One region of the Oceanisphaera ostreae genome, then DNA from elsewhere that is predicted to be linked to it. Evidence: predicted binding sites of a transcription regulator. Region 1 holds the regulator's gene; each other region holds the start of a gene.
The links. Region 1 encodes sigma-54, which starts transcription at its own class of promoters, with help from an activator protein. Its sites were predicted from a motif close to TGGCACNGTTTTNGCTT; they were not measured.
Positions count from the first base shown of each region.

Region 2: the regulator sigma-54 is predicted to act here: its motif matches at 2,676-2,692, upstream of flgA (flagellar basal body P-ring formation chaperone FlgA).
Region 3: the regulator sigma-54 is predicted to act here: its motif matches at 2,481-2,497, upstream of ACFQ1C_RS01570 (flagellar hook-length control protein FliK).
Region 4: the regulator sigma-54 is predicted to act here: its motif matches at 2,171-2,187, upstream of glnA (glutamate--ammonia ligase).

Region 1 covers NZ_JBHTJS010000004.1:35,886-41,140, forward strand. The annotation lists gene ACFQ1C_RS01855 (HPr family phosphocarrier protein) at 9-284, opposite strand; gene rapZ (RNase adapter RapZ) at 271-1,137, opposite strand; gene ptsN (PTS IIA-like nitrogen regulatory protein PtsN) at 1,148-1,594, opposite strand; gene hpf (ribosome hibernation promoting factor) at 1,597-1,884, opposite strand; gene ACFQ1C_RS01875 (RNA polymerase factor sigma-54) at 1,907-3,361, opposite strand; gene lptB (LPS export ABC transporter ATP-binding protein) at 3,411-4,136, opposite strand; gene lptA (lipopolysaccharide transport periplasmic protein LptA) at 4,142-4,669, opposite strand; gene lptC (LPS export ABC transporter periplasmic protein LptC) at 4,638-5,186, opposite strand; gene kdsC (3-deoxy-manno-octulosonate-8-phosphatase KdsC) at 5,183-5,255, opposite strand, start outside.
Region 2 covers NZ_JBHTJS010000010.1:94,425-99,679, forward strand. The annotation lists gene ACFQ1C_RS04055 (FlgO family outer membrane protein) at 1-129, shown strand, start outside; gene ACFQ1C_RS04060 (LPP20 family lipoprotein) at 119-514, shown strand; gene flgN (flagellar export chaperone FlgN) at 998-1,411, opposite strand; gene flgM (flagellar biosynthesis anti-sigma factor FlgM) at 1,413-1,733, opposite strand; gene flgA (flagellar basal body P-ring formation chaperone FlgA) at 1,804-2,571, opposite strand; gene ACFQ1C_RS04080 (chemotaxis protein CheV) at 2,732-3,646, shown strand; gene ACFQ1C_RS04085 (CheR family methyltransferase) at 3,673-4,494, shown strand; gene flgB (flagellar basal body rod protein FlgB) at 4,629-5,030, shown strand; gene flgC (flagellar basal body rod protein FlgC) at 5,027-5,255, shown strand, end outside.
Region 3 covers NZ_JBHTJS010000003.1:43,715-48,969, reverse strand. The annotation lists gene fliI (flagellar protein export ATPase FliI) at 1-1,175, shown strand, start outside; gene fliJ (flagellar export protein FliJ) at 1,407-1,847, shown strand; gene ACFQ1C_RS01570 (flagellar hook-length control protein FliK) at 2,584-3,867, shown strand; gene ACFQ1C_RS01565 (flagellar basal body-associated FliL family protein) at 3,916-4,395, shown strand; gene fliM (flagellar motor switch protein FliM) at 4,403-5,255, shown strand, end outside.
Region 4 covers NZ_JBHTJS010000014.1:106,180-111,434, forward strand. The annotation lists gene typA (translational GTPase TypA) at 96-1,922, opposite strand; gene glnA (glutamate--ammonia ligase) at 2,312-3,721, shown strand; gene ACFQ1C_RS05130 (DUF2955 domain-containing protein) at 3,872-4,888, opposite strand; gene ACFQ1C_RS05135 (HlyD family secretion protein) at 4,910-5,255, opposite strand, start outside.

The DNA of each region.
Region 1 (5,255 bases):
ATAGGCCGTTATTCAGCCTCGTTGAAGCGGTCGGCGACGAGGCGAGAAACGGCGTTCATGGCCGCTTCAGCATCTTGCCCTTCGGCGACCACTCGAATGGCGTGACCTTGAGCGGTTTCAAGCATGAGTAGGCCCATCACGCTATTAGCGGGGGCCTGCTTTTCTTGGCTACACACCGTAACTACGGCATCAAATTGTTGGGTTAATTGTACTAACTGAATAGCCGCACGAGCATGCAAACCGAGTTTGTTAACGATTTTTAGGTCGCGTTCAACCCTCAACATGGTGTTTTTCCAGAGTGCGGTGACGTAACTGTACACTCTTACCCATTTTTTTGAATGATTGTGTCAGCTGCTCCACTAAATATACCGATCTGTGTTTACCACCTGTGCAACCAATGGCCACGGTAACGTAGCTGCGGTTGTTGCGTTCAAGGTGAGGCATCCACGTGACTAGTAGATTTTCTATTTGCCACAAATATTTAGTGACCTCGAGCTGACTGTTTAAATAATCGGCTACCGGCTCGTCTCGGCCGGTAAAGGGTCTTAGCTCGGCTATCCAGTGCGGATTGGGCAGAAAGCGGGCATCAAATACGAAGTCTGCATCTTGAGATATCCCATACTTATAGCCAAAAGATTCAAACACCCAATTTAGCTCGCGCTCTTTTTTACCTAAAATACGGGCGCGAATAATTTCGCTGAGATCATGAATGCTGAGATCTGAGGTATCGATACGTAAATCAGCCGCTGAGGATAAGGGCGCTAATAAGTGCGTTTCTTGGCGAATGGCTTCGTCTAAGGTGAGACTAAGTCGAGACAAGGGGTGAAGCCGGCGCGTATCGCCAAAGCGGCGAATAAGGGCCGCATTGTCGGCGTCAATAAAGATATTGGATAAACTCACGCCGTCCATCTCTCGGACTTCGGCTAAACAGGTTTCCATTTTCTCGCTGCTGTCGGGCAGGTTGCGCACGTCAACACTCACCGCCACCTCGCCAGGCTTATCGCGGCGCATTTTCACCAGATCGGGTAAGAGTTCTACCGGCAGATTATCGACACAGTAATAGCCCAAATCCTCGAGTACCCGCAGTGCTACGGTTTTTCCCGAACCAGAACGACCACTGACGATTACCAGCTGCATAGTATCCTCCTCAGGAAGAAATCATGATTTGATAGAGTTCGTCATCAGTGCTGGCTTGACGTAACTGTTTACAAATTTGTTTGTCGCTGAGTTTTTCAGCAATCAATGATAGGGTTTTAAGGTGCTGCTTACACTCCTGTTCAGGAACGAACAGTGCAAATACCAAACCGACGGGTTGATTGTCGATGGCATCGAACTCCACCGGCTCGGCAAAGGTAAGTAACACCGCGGTTGCCCGGTTTTCATCGCTAATACGGCCATGAGGAATGGCAATGCCATTACCTATGCCCGTGGTGCCCATTTTTTCCCGTGCTAACAAGCAGTCAAACAACTGTTGGCTGTTAACGTTAAGGTGCTGGGCTGCCAGCTCGCTGATGATTTCCAGAGCGCGTTTTTTGCTCGTGCAGGGGACGACACTGCGAGTGCAGTCCCTGCTCAGTATGTCGGCGACTTCCATGATTATTTTTGCTTGAGCTTCTCTTTGTGTTTAATGACTTGGCGATCGAGTTTGTCAAACAAACTGTCAATGGCCGCGTACATATCTTCATGCTCGGCGTTGGCGAAAACTTCTCCACCGCTGAGGTGAATTTTAGCTTCAGCCACTTTGTGTAGCTTTTCTAGAGTAAGAACGACGTGTGCGTTGGTCATATGATCGAAATGGCGCTCCAATCTAGAGAACTTGCTGTTGACGTAATCACGCAGCGAGTCGGTAATTTCTACATGGTGTCCAGTCAAATTTATTTGCATAACGTCTTCCTTCTAGGTCTGCCTACATTAGGCGTTTACGCTGATTGGAAGGGGGGATGGCTAGCGACTCTCGATACTTGGCAATGGTCCGCCTAGCCACCTGTATCCCCTGTTCAGCCAATAATTGCGCGATTTTACTGTCACTTAATGGCTTAACTGGATTTTCTGCTCCTACTAGCTTCCTGATTAAAGCGCGAATCGCAGTAGAAGAGCACTCTCCGCCAGTATCTGTGCCTACATGGCTGGAGAAAAAATATTTTAACTCAAACACACCTCGAGGCGTGTGCAAAAATTTCTGGGTGGTTACCCGCGAGATAGTGGATTCGTGCATTTCTACCACTTCTGCCACCTGGTTAAGCACCATGGGCTTCATCGCCTCTGCCCCATACTCGAAGAATGCCTGTTGTTGGTCAACAATACAATTAGCAACCTTGAGCAAGGTCTCATTTCGGCTCTCTAAACTTTTGATAAACCATTTCGCATCTTGTAGGTGATTGCGAATAAATTGGCCGTCTTCTCTACTTTTAGCTCCGGTGGCCATGGCGGCATATGTTTGATTGAGTCGCACTTTAGGCATGGCGTCGATATTGAGTTCAGCAACCCAAACCCCTTTGCGTTTACTCACCACCACATCGGGGATCACATACTCAGAGCTGGACTGCAGTATGCGGTTGCCAGGTCTTGGTTCAAGCTGCTGAATCACCGCAAGCACATCTCTGAGTTCGTCTTCTTTAAGCTTAGTCTTACGCTGCAGAGAGCGGTAGTCCCGGTTGCCAAGTAAGTCCATGTGGTGCTCAATCACCAACAAGGCTTCGCGTAGCCAAGGGGTTTCAACGGGTAAAGACTCCAGTTGAATGCGCAAGCACTCTTGTACGCTACGTGCGGCCACGCCTAATGGGTCAAAGTGTTGAATGCGTTTTAAAACCGCTTCTACCTCGTCCGCCTCAATATGTTGCTCTCCGCCCGTCACACTGGCCAGCAGGTCGTCTATGCCGAGGCTAAGGTAGCCTGCTTCATCAATCGCATCAATGATGGCTAAGGCAATGGCTTGGTCGATATCACTAAAGGGGGTGAGCTGCATTTGCCATAACAGATAGTCCTGCAGGGTTTCGGTGGTTTCCCCTTGGTAGACGGTTTCTTCTATGCCCTCGGGAAGTCCGGCACTGCCGCTACCACCCGCGGATGCGGTATAAATATCATCCCATTGGGTATCCATGGGCAGCTCATCAGACAGCTGATGCTGCTCCATGGCTTTATCAGTGGCTAGTTGCTCATTTTGCTGGGGGGCTACTTCTAATAAGTCTTGGCTTCCTTCTTCCTCTGGCTCTTCTTGTTCGAGCAAAGGGTTATTATCCAAGGCGAGCTGAATTTCTTGCTGTAGCTCTAAGCTAGACAGCTGCAACAATCGAATAGCTTGTTGCAGCTGGGGAGTCATGGTCAGTTGCTGACCCATGCGTAATTGAAGAGTTGGCTTCATCGTTGAAAAAGTCCTTCCATGTCAACCGCTGGGAGCACCGGCGGCACAGCTAAAGGCTGAATTGCTCACCAAGATAGACTTTCTTGACCTGCTCGTTGTTGAGTATCTCTGCAGGTGTACCAGCGGCAATGCGGTGGCCATGGCTAACGATATAGGCCCGTTCGCATACATCGAGCGTTTCACGCACGTTATGGTCGGTGATCAATACGCCTAAGCCTCTGTCTCTCAAGTGCAGTATGATTTTTTTAATGTCGAGCACCGAGATAGGGTCAACACCCGCAAACGGCTCATCGAGCAAAATAAAGCGCGGGTCGGCCGCTAATGCGCGGGCAATTTCAACCCGTCGCCGCTCGCCGCCCGATAGGCTCATGCCGGTGTTGTCGCGAATATGCGTAATATTAAATTCTTCGAGCAGTTGCTCCATTTTTTCTGTGCGTTCGCTGGCGGTTAAATTTTTGCGCGTTTCTAGCACCGACATTAAGTTGTCAGCCACGCTCAGACGTCGAAAAATAGAGGCTTCTTGTGGCAAGTAACCAATGCCCGCTTGGGCACGCACATGCATGGGCTGATGACTAATGTCTTGATCATCGATGGTGATGCTGCCTGCATCACGCTGTACTAAGCCCACTATCATGTAAAAAGACGTGGTTTTACCCGCGCCATTAGGCCCAAGCAGGCCGACAATTTGGCCGGTATTAACGGTTAGGCTAACGTCGGCCACCACTTGGCGTCCTTTGTAACTTTTTTGTAGATTACGGGCTTTTAGGGTAGCCATGGTGTCTATTGAGCCTCTTTGTTGTTCATGTTCTGCAGCTGCTCTGGCAAAAAAATAGTAGTAACGCGGTCTTTACCGCCTTGGCTTTCCGCTTCCATTTGCTCACGGTCGATGTAATAGCGGATACGATATCCTGTCACTATATTGTCGTTTTGCTTTATTTGTGCATCTTTCAATAGCGTCATGGTACGCGCTTTCATATCGTAATGAATCTGTTTTGCCTCGGCCTTTATAGGCTGACCGCTGTCTAGGATTTGATAATAAGTGGCCGGTGAACCATAAGCGGTCATGGACTGCAGACCTTTTTCATTGCGGATCACCACTAACTTATTAGCTCGCACATCCATGGTGCCTTGCTTAACCACCACGTTATCGGTAAAGGTCACTTTATTATCCGTCAGCTCGACTAGCTGACGCCCGGCATCTATGGTCACCGGTTGGCTATAATCAGACTCTTTAGCGTGAGCAAGGTTTAGGCTTAATGCCAGCAAACCGCTAATGCTAAGGAGTAACGTACGTTGCCCGAGTATCATTCAGTAATTCCACCGTTTGTTGATCGATTTTGCCAAGTAACCCCACGCCTTTGGCTTGGTAGGTTGGGCTGGTCAGCTGCACCGCTTGGTTAGAGCGCAATTGATTATTAATAAAGTCCAGCTCTAGGTACTCGGTTGTTAGAGTGTGCACCACGGCATCCGGCTGTAGCCCTTCACCCTCGACAGAACCGTTTAGCACCGCATTATCATTGGTATTTAAAATGCCATCGTCGCTGCTAAGTCGCCACTGAGGTTGGCCATCGGGCGAGTAAAGCAAGATAACAGGTTTTTCCATTATGGTCATGGCCAGCGGCTGGTAGTGCTCAGCATACTCAGCCTCTAACCCACGATAGGGCAGACCCAATTTATTGTATTGTATGCTGACCAAATTTTTTGCAATAAAATCTGGGGGATAATTTTGCTGGGTGACGGGGATTTCATCGGCAGATTTAAACCATTGCCAACAGGCTAGCGCGAGCACAAATAGGCCACCAAACCACCATGTTTGGCGGCTCACAGACTCATGCCTTTGGCTTGTAACAACATGCCACGAGCGTCTAGCACTAGGTCACATAACTCACGTACT
Region 2 (5,255 bases), on a different contig from region 1:
GGCGATAATAGTGTGGTGGCCAGTGCTCAGCATTATATTCCTGAGTATTTAGTAGCTGGTATGTTAAACGCTAGGGGTCCACAACCGCGAGTGATCACCGCTGCAGAACGGAGCCGTTATGCGAAGTAAGCTTTGGCTACTGTTATTAGTGACTTTAGCTGGGTGTAGCAGCCAGCAGAATGGAGCTAATTCGGCTAAAAATCATCTTTATGCGGTGGGGTATGCGCCCATTAGCTTGCAAAACCCGGCGGATCATCAACAAAAGTTATTACATGCCATGCGTGCTTCTAAAATGGATGCCTATCGTGAGCTAACCGAGCAACTGGGTGGCGTTATGTCTTCTAGTTCAAGCACTATGAACAGCAATATTTTGCAAGATGGCACCGTGATAAACAGCAGCCGCGGCATAGTACGTGGCGCAAAAGTAGTGAACAGCTACCCCGACGGCGATATGTACATTACCGAGTTAGAGTTAGATCTAAATGTGTATGAAAAACTACGGCGCGGGAAGTGACCGAAACGGCAATGCTGAGTGTTGAATGTTGAAATACAGAGGTGGGAGAGCAGTTATCCTTTATTCAAAATATGGATACCCTACAAAAGACACCGACCTTGTAGCCTGCGCTTTAGCTGCAGGGACTGCGGAGCAGGATGATTTTAAATCTCGCGTAGGAACGTCATTCCCGCGAAGGCGGGAATCCAGAAATTGTGGCGCAGAACGGTCAGTCTGCGGGTTGTCTGCAAAGGACACTGGACCCCCGCCTTCGCGAGGGTGACGATAGGGGTAAGGCAGCGCTTTAGCAGCTGCGGAGCAGGATGATTTTAAATGTCGCGTAGAAACGTCATTCCCGCGAAGGCGGGAATCCAGAACTTGTGGCGCAGAACGGTCAGTCTGCGGGTTGCCTGCAAAGGTCACTGGACCCCCGCCTTCGCGAGGGTGACGATAAAGGTAAGCTAGCCACATCACTTCACCCTTTACACTTCACGGGCTAAGCCCCTAAACCTTAAACCCGGCGCCCTTGTTGATGCCTTTGGTATGACCTTTTTGGTCATAGGTCATGCTTTGGCGCTCGTGGAGTTTGCTTAAAATGTTGGCAAGTTGGCGCACGCCATTTAACGACTGCTCTAACAGTTGTTCGGCCACCTGGCTTTGCTCTTGGCATTGCACTACTAATTCGCGAAGTTGGCTTACTTGCTCTTTAAACTCGTGGTTTAAGCGTTCGCGCTCTGGATGATTAGCCAGTTCGCTGTCCGTTGTCTGAATATGAGTTAGCAGAGTTTGCTTACTTTCAGTCAGCGGGGGGAGTTCGAGGGCTTTACGTTTAACGATCAACTCAAGCTCCTGCTGGGTGATATCCAACAGTTGCTTGAGCTGTAATGTTTGGGTTTCTAGCAGCGCAGCAAGAGACATATTAGAGGCCTTCTAAGTCCTGTTCAAAGCTTGAGATATTGGCTGCAAGCTTATCACTGTCTACTTGATAACTGCCTTCATTAATGGCTTTTTTTAGCGCCTCTAACCGCGCACTGTTATCGGGTGCCGGAGTATTGACCAAGGTTTGCTGCACCTGGCTAAGGCGCTGGGCCTGAGGTGTAAGCGTAACGGAGTCTTGGTTTGCTGAAACGGCCGACTGCGTAGTGCTTGGTGGCGTTTCGCTGCCAACATGTTGTTTATATTTATTGTTCGTCAGTGGCGTACTGTTGCCAATGCCCGCGGGTAATTTATCGATAGCCATAATGTGAGCGTCCTATTCTGCTGCTGCGTAGAAGGAGTATCGGCCTTGTTAGCCATAACTTTAGCAGAATTTATAATTTAACTTGTACTTGCCCAGCGGCCATCACGCGCGCACTAATTTTGCGCCCAGAGTTAAGATTGCTAACTTGAATGCGGTCATTAAATGAGCCATCTTCTTCGGCTATACCATCAGTTTTAAGCATTAGCCCGCCAGTTTTCGCCAAAATACTGACTTTGTCGCCTTTGCATACGACGCAAAGTTGACTGCTGCGTATCGGTTGGCCTGGGCGCAAGTCGCGCTTGCTGCGTGAGCCAATTAGCTCATTGGTGCTGCTAAAAATATCGCCTCGCAGTAAGACTTCATCTTGATATTCTATATGTAAATGCTGAGCCTGCAGCAGGGTGTTGCGCGAAATAGGGTCGAGGGCGGTAACGACGGGTTTAAGTACGCGAACTCGAACGGGCACAAACAGCTCCCAGCCAGGGGTTTCGTGACACTGTAAATACACATGAGTATTACGTTTTACCTCGCCCGCACCTCGAATGTCGGCAGTGAGCTTACCTAAGCACTCGGTGAGTTGTAGACGAGTGTCTACGCTGGCAGCGTTAATTTCTAACTTATCATTTGGCTGTACGGGAACTAAATCGCGAACATAATTTTCGGCATATTGGCGAATGTTGTCGTGCACCGACAGGATAGGTATTTGCGCGTGCGCTGCCCCGAACACACCGTTAATTAACAAGCCAATAATGACGCTTTTTCTATATGGCCACACCTTACATGCTAACCAGCGATGCGGTTTGTAGGTGAAACCTAATCGAAAAAATATTCTAAGCATTACTACCTCGTGGCCGATAAAGAACGTAAGCTGGCCGCAGTTGGCGTCCACTTAGTGCGAGTGTTAAGCTTTAGCGCTTGGTAAACGCACAGCAACCACAATACAAGCATAAAACATGCCATGAAAATTCATTCGTAATGGCATATACGGAGAAATGGTAATGGCAGGGATACTCGACTCAGTAAACCAAAGAACACAACTTGTTGGTCAAAATAGACTAGAACTATTGCTATTTAAGTTGAATGGCCGCCAAAGATTTGGCATTAATGTGTTTAAGGTAAAGGAAGTACTGCAGTGCCCCAAGTTGACGGCCTTGCCGCAGCGCAACCCGGTAATTAAAGGGGTAGCTAATATTCGAGGTCAAACCATCTCTGTTATTGATATTAGTAAAGCCATGGGCGGGCGGCCCATTGAGCAGGTTGACAATAGTTTTGTGATTATTTCTGAGTACAACCGCTCAGTACAAGGCTTTTTGGTCAACTCAGTTGAACGGATAATTAACGTTAACTGGGAGTCTATTTTACCGCCGCCAAAAGGAGCAGGGCGTTCAAATTACATGACCGCAGTAACAGAAATAGATGGCGAACTGGTTGAAATACTAGACGTAGAAAAAATACTTGATGAAATTAATCCCGTTAACTCTACCGTCAAAAAAGAGCTAATGGATGAGGTGTCTGAGTTAACCAGAGTGACGCAAAAGCCTATTTTGATTTCTGATGACTCTTCTGTTGCGCGCCGCCAAATTCAAAAAACCATAGAAAGTCTTGGATTTGAGGTTATTGTGACCGAAAATGGTAGGCAGGCGCTCAACAAGCTGAAAGAATTGGCTGAGCTGGGGCCGATTCAAGACCAACTGTCTATGGTGATTTCTGATGTAGAAATGCCGGAGATGGATGGCTACACATTAACGGCCGAAATCCGTAATAATGCAGCACTAAAAAATCTGCACGTTATTTTGCACACCTCTCTCAGTGGTGTGTTTAACAAAGCCTTGATTGAAAAAGTGGGTGCTAACGATTTTATCGCTAAATTCCATCCCGATGAGCTGGCATCAGCCGTTAAAAGCGCACTTTAGAATAGGCATAAAGGAACAGATAATTGATGAAGGATCTGACCGATCAACAGTATCGAGCGTTTTGCCAGTTTCTTGAAGCTAGCACAGGCATAGTGTTGGGCGAGAATAAGCAGTACTTAGTAAAAAGCCGACTCTCTCCGCTGTTATCCCGCTTTCATACAGAATCGCTTGATGACTTAATTGTTAAGAGTATGTCGCCGCGTGAGCGAGAGCTAAAAACAGCAGTAATTGATGCCATGACCACTAACGAAACCTTGTGGTTTCGTGACGTTTACCCTTTTACTTTGCTAAGTGAAAAGTTATTTCCTGAGCTAGCTAAGCCAGGTAAAACCTTAAAGATATGGTCGTCTGCTAGCTCCTCGGGGCAAGAGCCGTACTCTATTGCCATGACCGCACTCGAGTACCAGTCTCGCAAGCCGGGTGCATTGCCGGGGCTGCAAATTGTTGCCACCGACATTTCTAGTAGCATGCTGGAACAGTGCAAAAGCGGTATTTATGACAGCTTGTCATTGGCTCGGGGCTTGTCTCCCGAGCGCAGAAGCCAGTTTTTTACGCCGTTAGCTGAAGGAAAAATGCAGCTGCAAGATAAAGTAAGAAAAATGGTGTCTTTTCGGCCGTTCAACTTGCTGGACAGCTATAGCTTGCTGGGCAAGTTTGACATCATCTTTTGTCGTAACGTGTTGATTTATTTCTCTGCAGCCAATAAAACTAAGATTCTTAATCAATTTGCCGGCGCGCTGAATCCTGGTGGTTACTTGCTGCTGGGGGCGTCTGAGTCTTTAACAGGACTATCTGATAAGTTTGAAATGATCCGCTGTAACCCCGGAATTATTTACCGCCTTAAGTAATACTTGGCACCTCTTATACTCTGCTTCAGAAGTTTGGCACAAGCCTTGCATCGATATATGCAGGTTACATCAATATGAATTTGCATTAGCAAGTGTGCAAATCCGTTTGGCCAACACAATGTAAGAGGTGCAGGGTGACGATTTCCTTCGATAAAGCCTTTGGTATTCATCAACACGCCTTAGTGACACGCTCTAGCCGTGCCGAACTACTGGCCAGCAACTTGGCTAACGCCGATACGCCAGGTTTTAAAGCCAAAGACATGGATTTTCAGGCGGCACTTAGTCAAGCACAAAATAACCAAGGCTTTTCACTCGCTCGCACCAGCCAGCAGCATTTTGCCGTTAACCTAGCGCCCCCCGGTGCAGTGCAGTTTCGAGTGCCTAACCAACCCGACACCGGTGACGGTAATACAGTAGATGTGCAAACAGAGCGTAATAGCTATATGGAAAACGCCTTGCAGTATCAGGCTTCGCTTGAGTTTTTAAACGGTAAAATCAGCGGCCTGTTAAAAGCGATTAAAGGAGAATCAATGTGAGCCTATTTCGGGTATTTGATATTTCCGGCAGTGCCATGAGCGCTCAGTCGGTACGGCTTAATACCACAGCCAGTAACTTGGCTAACGCCGACAGCGTAAGCTCGAGCATTAACGAAACCTACCGTGCTCGCAAGCCGGTGTTTGCCGCTAATTTAGATCAAGCGTTGTCGAACCGCCAAGAAAGCGTCGGCGTTAAAGTGATGGGCATCGTCGAAACCGATAAGC
Region 3 (5,255 bases), on a different contig from region 1:
TGGACGCCGAAGTAGTGGGTTTTTCCGATGATAAACTGTTTTTAATGCCCAGCGAATCCCTTAAAGGGGTGATCCCCGGCGCGCGCGTAACGCCCGTTGGCCAGGGCGAGGGTATTCCGGTGGGTATGGAATTGCTGGGGCGCGTTATTGATGGCATTGGTCAGCCGTTAGACGGCCTTGGCCCCATTGTGACCAGCCAAAATGCCGACTTTACGGCGCAGCGCATTAATCCCATGTCTCGCAAACCCATTAGAGAACCCATGGACGTGGGGGTGCGCGCCATTAACGCGCTTATTACCGTTGGCCAAGGGCAACGTATGGGGCTGTTTGCCGGCTCCGGCGTGGGTAAAAGTGTGTTACTAGGCATGATGACTCGTGGCGCAAAAGCCGACGTGGTCATTGTGGGCTTAATTGGTGAGCGGGGCCGAGAAGTAAAAGAGTTTATCGACGAAATATTAGGGGATGAAGGCCGAGCGCGTTCGGTGGTGGTGGCGGCTCCGGCCGACTCGTCGCCATTAATGCGCTTAAAAGGCTGTGAAACTGCGCTAACGCTGGCCGAGTATTTTCGGGATCAAGGCTTGAATGTGTTGCTGCTAATGGACTCATTAACTCGCTATGCCCAGGCGCAGCGCGAAATCGCCTTGGCCGTGGGTGAGCCACCAGCCAGTAAGGGCTATCCGCCTTCGGTGTTCGCCCGTTTACCTGCCTTAGTTGAGCGCGCTGGTAACGGTAATGAAAATGAAGGCCAAGGCGGTATTACGGCGTTTTTTACGGTGTTAACCGAAGGCGACGACTTGCAAGACCCCATTGCCGATGCCTCGCGTGCTATTTTAGATGGCCATATTGTGTTGTCGCGCCAATTGGCCGACAGCGGCCATTATCCGGCCATTGATATTGAAAAGTCGATTAGTCGGGTAATGACTTCGGTCACCACCGAAGCGCATCAACTGCAGGCCCGCGCGGTTAAGCAGTCTTATGCGCTATATCAGCAAAATCATGACTTAATTAATTTAGGTGCTTATCAGTCTGGGGCCGACCCTCGAATCGACATGGCTATTCTTATTCGCCCTCGATTAGATAACTTTTTGACTCAAAGCATGACCGATACGATCTCTATGCCTGCCTGTTTAGCTGAACTTGAAGTGATTAGTAAGCCCCTTCTGCGGGCTAACTAGCAAAAGGGTGAAGGGTAAAGAGTGAAGAGGATAACCACTAATGATCGTGACCACCCTCTAACTTCTTTGCTTTGTTCTTACCAATAAAACCTCTTGGCACTTTCGCTCTTAATCTTATGTTAATTTTTCTGTGGATTTCGTGGATTCCGTTGCAAAAAGGTTTTAGTTTTAGTTTTATTTTTTCTGACAGCGTAAAGCTTACGGCTTACCGCTGTGTTTAAGGGGTAACCAATGAGCAGAGCATTACATTTGTTGCTGGAGCAGCTGGATAATAAAGAGCGTAAGGCGGCGGCAGAGTTAGGTGCGGCCCAGTTGCAGTTGCAGCAGTTAGAGCAACAACAGCAAACATTAAACCAATATCAGCGCAACTACAGCGAAGAGTTTCAAAGCCGTGGGCGCGAAGGGTTAACCTCGCATCAGTTTGGTCATTTTCAAGGTTTTATTAATAAGCTAGAAGCTGCACAAGAACAGCAACAAGGGGTATTGCAGCAAGCGCGCCTGCAGCTTGAACAAACCCGAACCGACTGGATGGCGTTGCGTACTCGCAAGCAAGCCATAGAAACACTGCTAGCGCGCGCCGCCGAACGCAAGCAAGTTGAAAGTAACCGTCAAGAACAAAAAATGATGGATAACATGGCCATTTACCGCTTTTATAACCAGAAGAAGCGTTGAAAGAAAGCTGTCAGCGGTAAGCTTTAAGCGATCAGCTAAAGATAAGATAAAAATCTAAAGATTTTTTGCCACGCTTCTTTGCTACGAGAGTCACAGAATCCACGGAAAAATAGGGATCAGATCTGAAAGGGATCTTGATGGTAAGTTCTGAGATTAGACCCAAGTAAAGGTGACAGGCGATGAATATGCAGGTTGGTTTGGGGGTTGTCCTTTAAGCCGTCATCCTGACGCACGTCAGGATCTGTTTGTGTCTTTTGTAAATACTCTGTTGGGTGTCAAGGTCTCACGTTAGTTTTGTAGGTTGGTCTCTTTTAGGCCGTGCCACCATTATTGTGCGAATGAATTCGCCCCTACAAAAAGTAAGGAGCCATCCTGATCGTAGATACTCTGTTGGGTGTCAAGGTCTCACGTTAGTTTTGTTGGTTGATCTCTTTTAGGCCGTGCCACCATTATTGTGCGAATGAATTCGCCCCTACAAAAAACAAGGAGCCATCCTGATCGTAGGGTCGATTTCAATCGACCAAAAGTTACTGAAAGCGATCAGCCGGAAACTGGAAGTTAAAGAATACACCAAGCCTACAAAAGGCGGTGACTGTTTTTAGCTTATCGCTTACGGATTCCCGTTTTCACTTCTGGTTCAATTCTTGCATTAGCTCTGGTGTAGGTAATATAGGCATTCGGTTGCTACTTTTTTGGGTGACGGCTAGGCCGCGGAATTTATGGGGATCACTTCATCATGACTATGAACATCATGTCGGTACGAACTCAGGCGAGTCAAGAGCCCCGGGGCCAAATACCGGATGCTGCAAACAACACCGGTATGTTTGACGAGGTGTTCACCCAAGAAGCCGTATCGCAACAGGCCGTTGATGAATCTGAACCTCACGAAGCTGAACTAGCTAATGAAGAGTTGTATGCGGCTGTTGCCCCGACTGTAGCGTCTGAGTTTAGGGGAGAGGTGGCAGGGGCGACTTTAGCTGAAACCGGATCTTCAAAGAGTACCAGTAAAACTACAGCCGACACCGACCAGCGGCAAGGCGGCAGCACTTTGCCGTTAGCAAATGCAGCCCATAAGCAGGCTGCTGCTGATCCGTCATTAAATCGCCCCGGTAATGCGCTCGCGATTGAAGGCCAAAGCTCGGCACCTTCTGCGGCTCAAACGGCTCAAACGACTCAAGAGGCTCAGTCCGCTACTGATCTGATTCGTCAAGGAGCTGCGGCAGTCAACCAAGCTGCTAACCAAAACACAACACAAAGTGAGACACCGGCTGATATAAAGGCGACAGTTGCGCGCGATCCTGAATGGTTGGCGCAAATTGAACACAGCCGTCGCTGGGCTCAACCTTTGTCAGCTGCTGAACGCACTCAGCCGGGTAGCGATAGCTCGGCAGACGCAGAACAAGAGCTAAACTTAGCCCCAAATCAGCTGACTTCAGCTATGGCAGCCGACGCCGCCACCAGTAGTCAAACCGCAGCAGTGCCAAGTGATAGCTTGATGATAGCCATGCGCGAAGCGAGCCCGCTGGCAGCGACGCCTGAGCGAGCCACCACGTTAGATAGAGCCCTGACGCTGCAAGGATCGGCCGAGCAAAACGCTAAGCAGCTGGCACAGCAAGCTCAGGTGGTGGTGAGCCAAAATCTGCAAGAGGCCGATATTCTGCTTAATCCTTCTGAGTTAGGGGGGCTGAAAATTCGAGTTAAAATGGAGCAGGGAGAAGTTCAGGTGCAATTTATCGCGGCTCACCCTCAAGCTAAAGAACTTATTGAGCAAGCCATGCCACGGTTAAGAGAAATGTTAAATCAGCAAGGCATGAACTTGAACCAGGGGCAACAACAGGGACAAAACCTGAACCAGTCTGGGCAGCAAGGCCCACCGCAAAGGGAGCAAGAGCGTGGCGTTGCGAACGAAAATGGGCAGAGTAATTTAGACGTAGGGGATGATGGCGACGTTAGATTAAAAGATAATGTACATACGCAGCACTATACATCTGATGCGGGTAGAATAGATTTTTTTGCATAACGTAAGTAAGCAAACTGCTTTTATACTTAAAAGCGCTAAAGGAACAGCATGGCTAATGATTTGACTATGCCGCAGGTGGCATCATGGTACAAGCGTAAAGCGGTAGTAATTTCTGCAATGATAGCCGTCTTAATTATAGTGCTCGGTGGTGTGGCTTGGTTTTTTATGCAGCCTAGCGAGGATGTGGAACCTACGCCTGTAATAGACATTACACCTTTATATATAGGTGCGCGTGAACCATTTATTTTTTCGATAGTTGCAGGTCGACACCCGCGTTTAGTGCAGGTAGAAGTGCAACTATTGGTGCGAGGGGAGAAAAGTAGTATCGAAGCGCAACGCCACTTACCTTTATTAGAAAGTACACTGCTTAGTGTATTTAGTCGCCAAAGCGCGGATAATTATATTACTGCCGACGGTAAACAAGCGTTACGAAAAGAGGCAGTTAATGAGCTAAATGCGGTGCTAACCGAAGAACTGGGCACTCCTTTAATCGAAAAAGTGCTGTTTACCAGTATCGTAATGCAATAGGTGAACTGTGAGCGATCTATTATCTCAGGATGAAATTGATGCCCTGTTACACGGGGTGGATGATGTAGAAGAAGAGATAGGCAATGCCGGTGGCGTTTCCATGTTTGACTTTTCTTCTCAAGATCGCATTGTGCGTGGACGCATGCCGACGCTGGAAATGGTGAATGAGCGTTTTGCTCGTCATATGCGCATTAGCCTGTTCAACATGATGCGCCGTACTGCTGAAGTGTCGGTAAACGGCGTGCAAATGATCAAGTTTGGCGAGTATGTACATTCGTTGTTTTTGCCGACCAGTTTAAATATGGTGCGCTTTCGTCCGCTCAAAGGCATTGGTCTAATTACGATGGAAGCGCGGTTGGTGTTTATTTTGGTCGACAATTTTTTTGGTGGTGACGGTCGCCATGCCAAAATTGAAGGCCGTGAATTTACCCCCACCGAACGACGAGTGATCCAACTGCTGCTCAAGCTGATATTTGAAGATTATAAAGAAGCGTGGGCGCCGGTAATGGATGTGGAGTTTGAATATCTAGACTCCGAGGTAAACCCTGCTATGGCTAACATTGTTAGCCCCACCGAAGTGGTGGTGGTGAGCTCATTTCATATTGAATTAGATGGCGGCGGTGGCGATTTTCATGTGACCCTACCTTATGGCATGCTTGAGCCTATTCGTGAATTGTTGGATGCAGGTGTACAAAGTGATAAAGGTGAAAACGATTTGCGCTGGGGTAAGGCACTGCGCGACGAAATTCTCGATGTAAAGGTAGATCTGTCGGTGCGGCTGCTAGAAAAAGAGCTGACATTACGTAGTTTAATGGACATGAAAGCCGGTGACATTATACCGGTAGATCTGCCTGAGCATT
Region 4 (5,255 bases), on a different contig from region 1:
GCCTCACTCCTCACTCCTCACCATTCACACCTTACGTTACCCATAAAAAAAGGCGCCCTTAGGCGCCCTTTATATTTTAGCTTAGCAAGTCGAGATTAATCGCGACCAGAACGCTTACGCTCATTCTCAGTCAAGCCGCGCTTACGAATACGTAAGAAATTCGGCGTCACCTCAACCAGTTCATCGTCACCGATGAATTCTAGTGATTGCTCAAGGGTCATCTTGATAGGCGTAACCAGGGTCAGTGCTTCATCCGTACCTGAAGCACGCACGTTGGTCAGCTGCTTACCCTTAATGCAGTTAACTGTCAGGTCGTTAGCACGGCTATGAATACCGATTACCATGCCTTCGTACACTTCGGTCGCGTGGTCGATAAACAAACGGCCACGTTCCTGAATGTTAAACAGCGAGTAGGCTGAAGCCTTACCTTTACCATTAGAAATCAGTACGCCGTTAGTACGTGCACCGATAGTGCCGCCTTTGTGCGGGCCGTAATGGTCAAAGCTATGGTTCATCAAACCAGAACCTGAGGTCAGGGTCATAAACTCGGTTTGGAAACCGATCAAACCGCGTGCAGGGATAATAAAGTCGATACGTACGCGACCCTTACCGTCTGGCACCATGTCGGTCATTTCAGCTTTACGCTCGCCCAGCTTCTCCATGATGGAGCCTTGGCTAGACTCTTCGATATCTACGGTCAGGTTCTCGAAAGGTTCCAGCTTAACGCCGTCTTCTGTTTTCAAGATAACTTCTGGGCGTGATACCGCAAGCTCGAAGCCTTCACGACGCATGTTTTCAATCAAGATACCTAAGTGCAGCTCACCACGGCCAGATACACGGAACTTATCTGGGTCTGAACCTTGCTCAACGCGCAATGCAACGTTGTGTACTAGCTCAGAGTTCAAGCGCTCCATGATGTTACGTGAGGTAACATACTTGCCGTCTAGGCCAGCAAACGGTGAGTTGTTTACTTGGAAGGTCATGGTTACGGTAGGTTCATCAACCGACAGTGGTGGCAGAGCTTCAACAGCACCTTGAGCACACACGGTGTCAGAGATTTTCAGCTCGCCAAGACCAGTAATAGCGATGATGTCACCGGCTGAGCCTTCGCTCGTTTCGGTACGTTGCAGGCCTAAGTAGCCCATTACCAGACCCACTTTACCGTTACGAGTATTACCATCGGCACCAATAATGGTGACTTGCTGGTTAGGCTTAACGGTACCGCGCTTGATACGACCAATGCCGATAACGCCTACATAAGAGGAGTAATCGATCTGAGAGATCTGCATCTGCAGCGTGCCATCTTGGTTAGCATCAGGAACCGGGACTTGGTCAACGATGGTTTGGAACAAGGTGGTCATGTCTGGCTCTGGCGCGTCCACGTCTAAGGAAGCCCAACCATTGATACCTGATGCATAAATGACTTGGAAGTCGAGCTGGTCGTCGGAAGCACCTAAGTTATCGAACAAGTCAAATATTTGGTCCAATACCCAGTCAGGACGTGCGCCTGGCTTATCAACTTTGTTGATAACAACGATGGGCTTAAGACCTTGAGCAAAGGCTTTTTGCGTTACAAAACGCGTTTGCGGCATTGGGCCTTCTTGCGCATCAACCAGCAATAATACTGAGTCAACCATCGACATTACACGCTCCACTTCGCCGCCGAAGTCGGCGTGTCCTGGGGTGTCTACGATGTTGATGCGGTATTCTTGCTCGTCAGGAGAAGTCCAACGAATAGCGGTGTTTTTGGCAAGAATGGTAATGCCGCGCTCCCGCTCGATGTCGTTGGAGTCCATGACTCTGTCTTCTGCTTCGCCGCGGCTTTCTAATGTACCAGATTGCTGCAACAGCTTGTCTACCAGAGTAGTCTTACCGTGGTCAACGTGAGCTATGATTGCGATATTACGTAAGTTTTCTAACATTCCTGCCTCAAAATACCGGGGGTGGGTAAAAAGTAGTCGGTCATTTTACTCGGCCACAACGGATCTACCTAGAAGTATTGAAAATTACTGTAGGCTAGCTTTCCAAGTGGCACCGAATGCACCATGATGATCTTGCACCACAACCTAATGCACCAATAGGATCCGCAATTGCACCAAATTAGTGCAAAAGAGCCGCTTTGGTTCTCGAACACCAGAGTAAACATCATAGTGTCGAGCATTTAGCATTGTGGCACGGATTTCGCTTTGCTTTGGTTATGCTCTAAGTTGTGCTTTAAATTTCGTTTAGCTTTAATAGCTGGCAACTGATGAGTGGGTTGTTCCAACCCCTTATCAAATCATAATATGATTATTTTTGGAGGTCGAAATCCATGTCAATAGACAACGTAATGGACATGATAAAGGAACACGATGTTAAATTCATCGATTTGCGCTTTACCGACATCAAGGGTAAGGAACAGCATATCAGTTTTCCGGTCAATCAGGTAAACGACGACTTCTTTGAAGAAGGGAAAATGTTCGACGGTTCTTCCATGACCGCCTGGAAAACCATTCATGAGTCCGACATGGTATTGATGCCCGATCCCACCACTGCCGTGCTGGATCCCTTTACCGAAGATGCCACACTTAACATTCGCTGTGACATTCTAGAGCCTAACACCATGCAAGGCTACGATCGAGACCCGCGCTCGATTGCTCGTCGCTCCGAAGAATACCTTGCCGCAACCGGTATTGCCGATAACGTGCTGATTGGCCCTGAGCCAGAGTTCTTCTTGTTTGACGATGTGCGCTTTCACACCGATATGGCCGGCAGCTTCTTTAAAATTGATGATGCTGAAGCTAAGTGGAATTCAGGTCGTGAATATGCCGAAGGCAATAAAGGTCACAGACCCGGCGTAAAAGGCGGTTACTTCCCAGTTGCTCCTATCGACTCCTCCCAAGACATTCGTGCCGCCATGTGCTTGGTGATGGAAGAAATGGGTCTGACTGTTGAAGCTCATCACCACGAGGTGGCCACCGCCGGTCAAAATGAAATTGCCTGTAAATTTAATACCCTGACCTTAAAAGCTGATGAAATTCAGATTTATAAGTATGTGGTACACAACGTCGCTCATGCGTTTAATAAAACCGCCACCTTTATGCCCAAGCCACTCGTTGGTGATAACGGCTCGGGTATGCATGTGCATCAGTCGTTAGTTAAAAACGGCGAAAACCTGTTTGCCGGTGACTTGTATGGCGGCCTGTCTGAAATAGCGCTGTTCTACATTGGCGGTATTATCAAGCATGCGCGGGCGCTTAACGCCATCACCAACCCAGCCACCAATTCTTATAAGCGCCTGGTGCCAGGCTTTGAAGCTCCTGTAATGCTGGCCTACTCGGCCCGTAACCGCTCGGCGTCTATTCGTATTCCGCTGGTCAGCTCGCCTAAGGCACGCCGTATTGAAACGCGCTTTCCTGATCCAGCAGCTAACCCGTACCTGTGCTTTGCTGCCTTACTGATGGCCGGCCTTGACGGCATTCAGAACAAGATCCACCCAGGCGATGCCATGGATAAAGACTTGTACGATTTGCCACCAGAAGAAGCGGCCGAAATTCCAACGGTAGCGGTGTCGTTAGATAACGCACTGGATTGCCTAAATGAAGACCGCGAGTTTTTAACCCGCGGTGGCGTATTCAGCGACGAGTTCATTGACGCTTTCATCAAGTACAAGCGTGTTGAAGCTCAGACCATTAACATGGCGACTCACCCGCTAGAATACGATCTGTACTATTCTGTGTAAGAGCTGTCAGCGGTAAGCTATCAGCCATTAGTTAAAGAAAGTGCTGAAACAAAACAAACCTCGAGCCAAAAGCTCGGGGTTTTTTATTTGGTTGCTGATCATCCTTTGCCGTCATGCCGGACTTGCTCCGGTATCTCGCTAGACGCTCTCTCAACCAATAATTTCGTGGCGGGTGGAAGGAAAAAGGTTGAGTAGCTTGTGTACTAAATAAACACAGCACAGGGTGATCATGATGGCGAGGGTCATTGAGCTCATTCGATATAGAGCGCTATAGACTAAGTCATGCTCCGCCGACACGTACTGGCCAAAGAGAATGCCCACCGTGGTCAAGCCGGCAAAGCCCACTCCGGGCGCCCCTTCTTTGACATGCAAGCGCGCAAACACCATCACACACAGCCAAAATGACAAACCCAACAACACTAGGTTGTGATAGTGACTGTATAAAAACAGTTGGGTTAGCAAACCCAGCGCACAACCTAGCAAGGTACCCACGCAACGCTGTCGGCCCGATTGAACCGCCCCCATAAAGCTCATGGGAAACAACACCAGTACGGTGGCCGCCTGAGCAGAAAGCGAGTCCACCAGATCTAGTGTTTGAAACACCGTAAAGCTTAAAGTGGCCACGATGGCACCCAACAGCGCCTGATGGCGGATCATATTATCACTCTTGGCAGGTAACGCTCGGGCAACGGGCGCCTCTTTGTTAGGCAAGAAAGCATAGGCAATATACGCCAGTGCCACCGCCAACACAGAAGCCATTATATTACTCATGGCCATATCGGCGAGATCAAAATGCTCATAGCTGGAGAAATGCAGCATTATGCTCAGACTGACACACCCTGATGCACCAAATAGCATAAGCGGTCCTTTGGCCATCAACATAAAACGGCCTAAAAACAAGCAAAATACGATGATGGTAAAGGCGGGGGGCCAGTTATGCAGCAAGCCCGGAAGCACCATGATCTCCAGTGAAGTGACCAAAGACGAGCCAATAAATTGCAAAGTGATAAAGCGATTTAACACCGGCACCATGCCTAGCAATAACATGGGGTAGACGGTAAAAAAGACGCCAAAGTTCCAGTTCATGAGTTTGCTAATCAATAAACCGGCAGCACTGGCAAAGGCAATGCGAAAACAAATCCGCAATCGATCCGATGTTAACTCCATAGTTTGTTCCTCAGCCCGCGCTTAGTACAAATAACGCAGCAAACTCACTACACGCGCCTGCATCACGGCTAAACCATAAAAAATAGGATTATCAACAGGATACAACTGTACCGTGGCTTTGGCACCCGTCGCTAACAACGGCCATTCTTCATCTAGCGCTATGTGTGTACGCAGACGTTGGGCATCGCGCACCCAGCGATCTGAGTTAACCGGCTGTGCCAACAAGCCATCGGCCGCCTGCTGCCCCTCTCTTACCCCGCTATCAATGCTAGTCACATGACCTTCAAATACCTGGCCGGGTAAAGCATCAAATACAATGTCAACGGGAGTACCGGCGGTAACATGGCGCAGGCTCTTTTCTCGTAAA